2 regions of the Salinivibrio sp. PR5 genome follow, and region 1 is predicted to be linked to the other one. Evidence: predicted binding sites of a transcription regulator. Region 1 holds the regulator's gene; the other holds the start of a gene.
The links. The regulator CRP, encoded in region 1, controls carbon source genes, mostly activating them, when cyclic AMP is high. The targets are predictions, from matches to a motif close to TGTGANNNNNNTCACA.
Positions count from the first base shown of each region.

Region 2: a site for CRP is predicted at 1,536-1,551, ahead of malT (HTH-type transcriptional regulator MalT). Genes of this name have one in related genera too.

Region 1 is NZ_MUFK01000005.1:78,898-82,323, forward strand. Features, by position in the region: gene BZG82_RS03545 (hydrolase) at 1-283, shown strand, start outside; gene BZG82_RS03550 (YheU family protein) at 432-650, shown strand; gene BZG82_RS03555 (phosphoribulokinase) at 710-1,579, shown strand; gene crp (cAMP-activated global transcriptional regulator CRP) at 1,831-2,463, shown strand; gene BZG82_RS03565 (hypothetical protein) at 2,592-3,426, shown strand, end outside.
Region 2 is NZ_MUFK01000008.1:68,701-72,126, reverse strand. Features, by position in the region: gene malT (HTH-type transcriptional regulator MalT) at 1-1,393, opposite strand, end outside; gene BZG82_RS05320 (glycogen/starch/alpha-glucan phosphorylase) at 1,888-3,426, shown strand, end outside.

The DNA of each region.
Region 1 (3,426 bases):
CGCACCACTGCATGGATTTGAGGACGCACATCATTACTACCAGCAATGCAGTGGCCTATCCGTGTTGCCTGCGATCCGCACCCCTTTGACCATCATTCATGCCAAAGACGATCCTTTTATGACCGACGCGGTGATCCCAACCACGCCATTACCGGCCAATATACGCTATCAACTCACTGACCATGGCGGACATGTTGGGTTTGTCACTGGCCGTTGGCGTGCACCGCGTTTATGGTTGGAAGAGGCAGTGCCCGCGTGGATAGCTGAGCAACTCGACACCTGATGCCCCTATTCGTCACGATAAATTGTGACTGAATCGACATAGATACACTGCACCTACGCGCATAATTCGGTAAAATGGGAGCTAATTCACAACCTAAGCACGGAGATGGCGTCCGTGCCATCTAGGTGTCAGCAAAAGGTGATGTAGTATGATGGTTCCATGGCAATCTGTGCCAGCCGAAACCTTGACCAATTTAATTGAGCACTTTGTGTTGCGGGAAGGGACAGATTACGGTGAGCAGGAAGTCAGCTTTGCTGAGAAAGTTGAACAAGTGCGCGAACAATTAAAATCCGGCGATGCCGTGATTGTATACTCTGAGCTGCATGAGACAGTGGATATTCGTCGTCAGCGCGATCTCAGACCGTAACACCGCCTCCCATTGTGGGCTGCGGTGTAAATTCAGACTGATCAATGACAGGGCTCGTCATGTCGGCTAAACACCCAATCATCGCTGTGACCGGTTCATCTGGCGCAGGCACAACCACGACCTCCGAAGCGTTTCGCAAGATGTTCAATATGATGAACATCAAAGCCTCTTGGTTAGAGGGCGATAGCTTTCACCGCTTCACGCGGCCAGAGATGGATGTTGAGATCCGTAAAGCACGTGAACAAGGTCGTCATATTAGCTACTTTGGCCCCACGGCCAACGACTTCCCACGCCTTGAGCAATTTTTTAAAGAATATGGCGAACAAGGCACCGGCAAGTATCGTCGTTATCTACACACCTTTGATGAAGCCGTGCCTTATAATCAAATGCCGGGCACCTTCACTCCCTGGCAAGATCTGCCTGAAAATACCGACGTATTATTTTATGAAGGCTTGCATGGCGGAGTGGTGGATGGTGACGTCAATGTCGCCCAACATGTTGATTTACTGATCGGCATGGTGCCTATCGTTAACTTGGAGTGGATTCAAAAGTTTGTCCGCGATACGCGCGACCGCGGCCATTCCCGCGAGGCCGTTACGGACTCCATTGTGCGTTCCATGGACGATTACTTGCACTATATTACGCCGCAGTTTTCTCGCACGCATATTAACTTCCAACGCGTCCCAACCGTAGATACATCTAACCCGCTGAATGCAAAAGGGATCCCGTCACTCGACGAAAGTTTTGTCGTGATCCGCTTTCGTGGCATGAAGAACGTCGATTTTCCTTATTTACTGCAAATGATCAGTGGCGCCTTTATGTCTCGGCACAACACGCTGGTCGTGCCCGGCGGTAAAATGGGATTTGCGATGGAGCTGATTATTCGCCCCTTGATCCAACAGTTGATTGAGAAAGGCAAGATAGGTTAAGCGCCGTAGCGCACTTAACGTGTATTACTTCTCAGGTCGTGATCTTAGCCACATTTTTGCCGAATTTTTAGGCGGTTGGCTTAGATCAAAATCAAGAAATCCAGATAGAAAAAAGATACACTCTTGTTAACATACAGTGAGCTTGTAGCCTGCGCCAAGACCTCGTATTCTGTGCATTGGACTGATGGGTTTCCATTCAGACAAAGACAGGACGTCGTTGCCGGGCAACACATGCAGAGGAAATAAGTTATATGGTTCCAGGAAAACCTCAAACAGACCCTACACTCGAGTGGTTCCTTTCACATTGTCATATTCACAAGTACCCGTCCAAAAGTACTCTGATCCATGCAGGGGAAAAGGCGGAGACCTTGTACTACATCGTGAAAGGTTCTGTGGCCGTACTAATCAAAGATGAAGAAGGCAAGGAGATGATCCTGTCTTACCTTAACCAAGGTGACTTCATCGGCGAACTTGGTCTGTTCGAAGAGGACCAAGAGCGCACCGCATGGGTACGTGCGAAATCACCTTGCGAAGTGGCAGAAATTTCATTCAAGAAATTCCGCCAGCTGATCCAAGTTAACCCAGACATTTTGATGCGTCTCTCCTCTCAGATGGCGCGTCGCCTGCAAGTGACCAGCCAGAAAGTGGGAGACCTTGCCTTCCTGGACGTGACCGGCCGCATTGCACAAACCCTACTGAACTTGGCGAAGCAACCTGACGCCATGACTCACCCTGACGGCATGCAAATCAAGATCACGCGTCAGGAAATCGGTCAAATTGTTGGCTGTTCGCGTGAGACGGTTGGGCGTATCCTTAAAATGCTGGAAGAGCAGAATCTTATCTCAGCTCACGGTAAAACCATTGTGGTTTACGGCACACGCTAATCCTCGCGTGTTGCGATAAAACCGGCGCTTTTGCGTCGGTTTTTTATTTTTATTGACTGGAAACTCATTACCTAAGTTCTACACTTCAAAAACGACCCATCTAACAACTGATTAACAGGATGTCGTTTATGAGAAGCTTACGTCACACCCTTGCTGCATTGCTACTCGCGGCGGTTTCTTCAACTGCTGCGGCGAATATCACCATTGTCCACCCAGAACCACGGGCTGGCTCTGCCCTCGATTTATACGCTATCGACTTGATTGAGTTTTTAGCGGAAAAATCGGGTAAGTCTGTCACGTTACAGCCCTTTCAAGGCCAAATTGGCTCTCAGTCTCGTAAAGTAGAAATGCTGAAACAAGGACGACTGACGGTAGATTGGCTCGGGGCCGACCGTACCCTTGAGTCAGAATTACTTCCCATCCGTTATCCAGTTTTTCGGGGTCTATTAGGCCATCGCTTGTTCATTACCAATCAAGCCACCGAACCCAAGCTTGCACAAATCAGTGACCAAGCAGGGCTCAATAATCTGACCATGATCCAAGGGCAAGGCTGGGCGGATGTGAAGGTCTTGCAGTCGGCGGGATTTCGGGTTCGAGAAATATCAAGCTTTGAGAATATCTTTAAAGCCGTCGATACCGGACGGGCTGACCTCTTCCCGCGTGCTTTGATTGAGCCTTTTAGCGAGCTGGCAGAGCGACCTCAATATGCAAATCTGTTGGTCGATCCGCACTTAATGCTGATCTATCGCTTCCCGATGTTCTTGTTTGTATCGCCCCAAAACCCAGAGGTGGCGACCATGCTCAATGATGCCTTTGCGGCCGCCTATCAAGACGGATCCTTCATCGAATTTTTTGAGAATGCGCCTCTGGTAAAAGAGACCTTTGAGAAAGCCAATATTGGTGAGCGCACCTTTATTCGCGTCGACAACCCACATCTGAGTAATGAAACTCAGGCGATTGACG
Region 2 (3,426 bases), on a different contig from region 1:
GATTGATGGCAACTTGGGCCAGTAACGCGTTGGCATTTCCCTGATAATCAATATCAAGCGTGATATTACGTTCTTGGTAGGCTTGCTCTGCTTCTGCGAGAAGTTCGCCGACTTCATGATATCTGTGTTGACTCTGCGCTAACCACGCGCGTAGCAGACCTAAGTTAGGGTAGGTGAATAGCAACTGATTGCTGATTTGGCCGATAGCCGCTTCGAGGGTCGAGAGCTCACCACGATTAAACATACGCCAACCGTGCTGATTGAGGATATCGGCCATCAAGGTATCGTCTTCGGCGTAGCGGGCGTGGCGCAATGCTTGATGAGGTGTATTCAGCTTTAGCCAAGCCAATGCTGCCTGCCGGTTTAAGTGTTGTTGCTGTTGAGGGATCCGTGCTTGACGCTCATGGGCGAGAAACTCTGCGAATAAATGGTGGAAGCGGAACCAGTTATTGTCTCCTTCCAACGGATAGATGAATAAGCCGTAGCGGTTGAGCGATTCGAGCATGCCGAGCGCGTCTTCGCGCTCGGTAAGCGCAAAGACCAGCTCGTCATTAAACATTTCCAGTACGGAAACTTGCATTAAAAACTGACGGGTTTCACTGTCCAGCAGATCAAACACTTCTTCGACTAAATAATCCCACAGGTGGGCATGGTTAAAACTGGCGCATGAGGCGGCACTTTGCATCAGGGTCCGTTTTTGATGCTGAGCCTGAATCGCAATTAATTGTAGGGCGGATGGCCAGCCTTCGACGTAGGCACAGAGGGTGCTCGCGGTGGTTTCGTCGACACCATCGGCGACACGTTGATTAAAAAAGCGGGTGGTCTCTTCATTATCGAACGCAAGCAGTTCATTGCCGATCTCGATCATTAGGTCGCGAACCCGCAAATTTGCTGTCCCTAGCGGCGGATTCGCGCGCGAGGTCACCACCAAAGTCAGGCTATCGGGCATGTGCTTAATAAAAAAGCGCATTGCTTCATGGATGTCTTCATTGTCGATCAATTGGTAGTCATCCAATACCAGATAACAGGTGGACTGTAACCCAGCCAGCTCAGCGAAAACATCGGAGAGCAGCGCACGCAGGGATGAAAATTGACGCTTTTCTGCCAGTTTAACGGTATTGGGGCACCCATCATGGGTCGCTTTATTTAATGCTTGCAACAAGTAGTTGATAAAGCGGAAGCTGTCGTTGTCGCTGTCATCAATGCTGAACCAGCCGACATGGGTTTGATCGGAGAGCCATTGCGCGGCCATGGTGGTTTTGCCGTAACCTGCCGGCGAGCGGAACAATACCAATTTGTAATGCGGCGCTTGTTGGAGGATATCCAATACGCGCGGGCGCAAGATGGCATTGTAGAGACGGCCGGGACGGGTAAGTTTTGACGGGATCCACATAGCGAGAAGGTCCTTTACAGCGAGTGCGGCTTTGCCGCGTTTATCCTTGTACGCAAGTGTATGTAACTGGTCTGTCACAAACTATGATCCAGCGCTGATAATGGTGCAGTTGCTCTATTTTGGTGCAGCTACGCCTTTCAATTGTGATTAAAGTCACTAATTTTATTGGTTCGGATACAGTATATGGAAGGCGTTACACGCCAGAGACGATGAATGCCCCCACAATTTGCGTTAGCGCACAAAATTAACAAAAGGGATTGTTCTTTTTTCACAGCCGTATTTTGGTCAGTGTTCCCTCAAATTGTGATTTTTATCACCTCAATGTCACGAAATTCCTCCATTGATGAGAGCGAGCTCACTCACAGCTTGTGATATGGCTCTCTACGCCCTGACAACTCCTCCTTTCCTCCTCCTGTCTCGGGAGGATGTTTGCATCGACAGGCTTGGGCAGGATGACTGTCATCGAGATTTTCTTCCATTACGAGAGCGATGACATGACGCCTAAACAGCAACACGTATTTGATAAAAGCGCTTTTAAAGCCAGTATGACCCAGCATTTGACGCAGCTTGGTCGCACCCCCGAAACCGCTGAGATGCGCGATTGGTATCTCGCCTTAGGCCGCGCGCTGGCCGAACACACTACCAGTGACTTGGTTGCAACAGAAAACGATTTAGCCATCAAACAAGCGAAGAGTGTGAACTACTTATCCTTGGAGTTTTTGATTGGCCGCTTAACGGGCAACAACCTGATCAGCATGGGGCTTTACGATGAAATTGCGGCTGTGGTCAGCGAGTTTGGGTTTGGCCTGACCGATTTGCTTGAGCAAGAGCGTGATCCTTCGCTGGGTAATGGTGGTTTGGGCCGCTTGGCCGCGTGTTTTATGGACTCGCTCGCAGCCCAACAGTATCCAGCGGTCGGCTATGGCTTGCACTATGAATATGGTCTGTTCCGTCAATCCTTCAAAGATGGCGCCCAACAAGAAGCACCGGATGCATGGCGTGAGCCAGAAGGCTATCCGTGGGAAGTCGTTCGTCCTGACCTTGCCCAAACGGTTGGCTTTTATGGCCATGTGGCGGTGATTGAAGAAAACGGTCATACACGCCGCGAATGGGTCCCTAGCCTCCATATTCAAGCGATGCCTTGGGATCTGCCTATCGTGGGCTATCAAAGCAATACGGTCTATCCACTTCGCTTATGGGAAGGTCGAGCACTGACGCCATTTGCGCTTGATGCCTTCAATGATGGTGACTATACCCGTGCGCAACAAGCCGCAATTGATGCAGGCAACCTGACCAAAGTGCTTTACCCGAACGATAATCATGATGCGGGTAAAACGTTGCGTTTGATGCAGCAATACTTCCACAGTGCGGCCTCTGTTGGGGATATTCTTCGTCGCCATTTAGATGCTGGCCACCCACTGGCTGCCCTTCCAGATTATGAAACCATTCAGTTGAATGATACTCACCCGACTATCGCCATTCCTGAGCTGATGCGAGTGCTGTTGGATGAGCACCACTTGAGCTGGGATGACGCTTGGTCTATCTCCAGCCAGACGTTTGCTTACACCAACCATACCTTGCTTCCAGAAGCGCTGGAGACGTGGAGCGAGTCGTTAATGGCGAACTTGCTGCCGCGTCATATGGAAATCATTTTTGAAATCAACCACCGCTTCTTGCAAGACGTTGCCGCGAAATGGCCGGGCGATGTCCGCAAACAGCAAGTGCTGTCTGTGATTGACGATCAGGGCGAGCGTATGGTGCGCATGGCCAACCTCTGTGTGATTGGCTCGTACGCAGTTAATGGCGTGGCGGCGTTGCACTCTGAGTTGGTAAAACGCGATCTCTTCCCTGAGTTTGATGCGCTTTATCCGGGCCGTATCCAAAACGTGACCAACGGGATCACGCCACGTCGTTGGTTGAAGTTCTGTAACCCGGATCTTTCCGCGCTGATCAGTGAAAAAATTGGTGATCAATGGCCAGCTCATCTCGAGCAACTGGAGCAAATTGCCCAGTATGCTGATGACAAAGCGTTC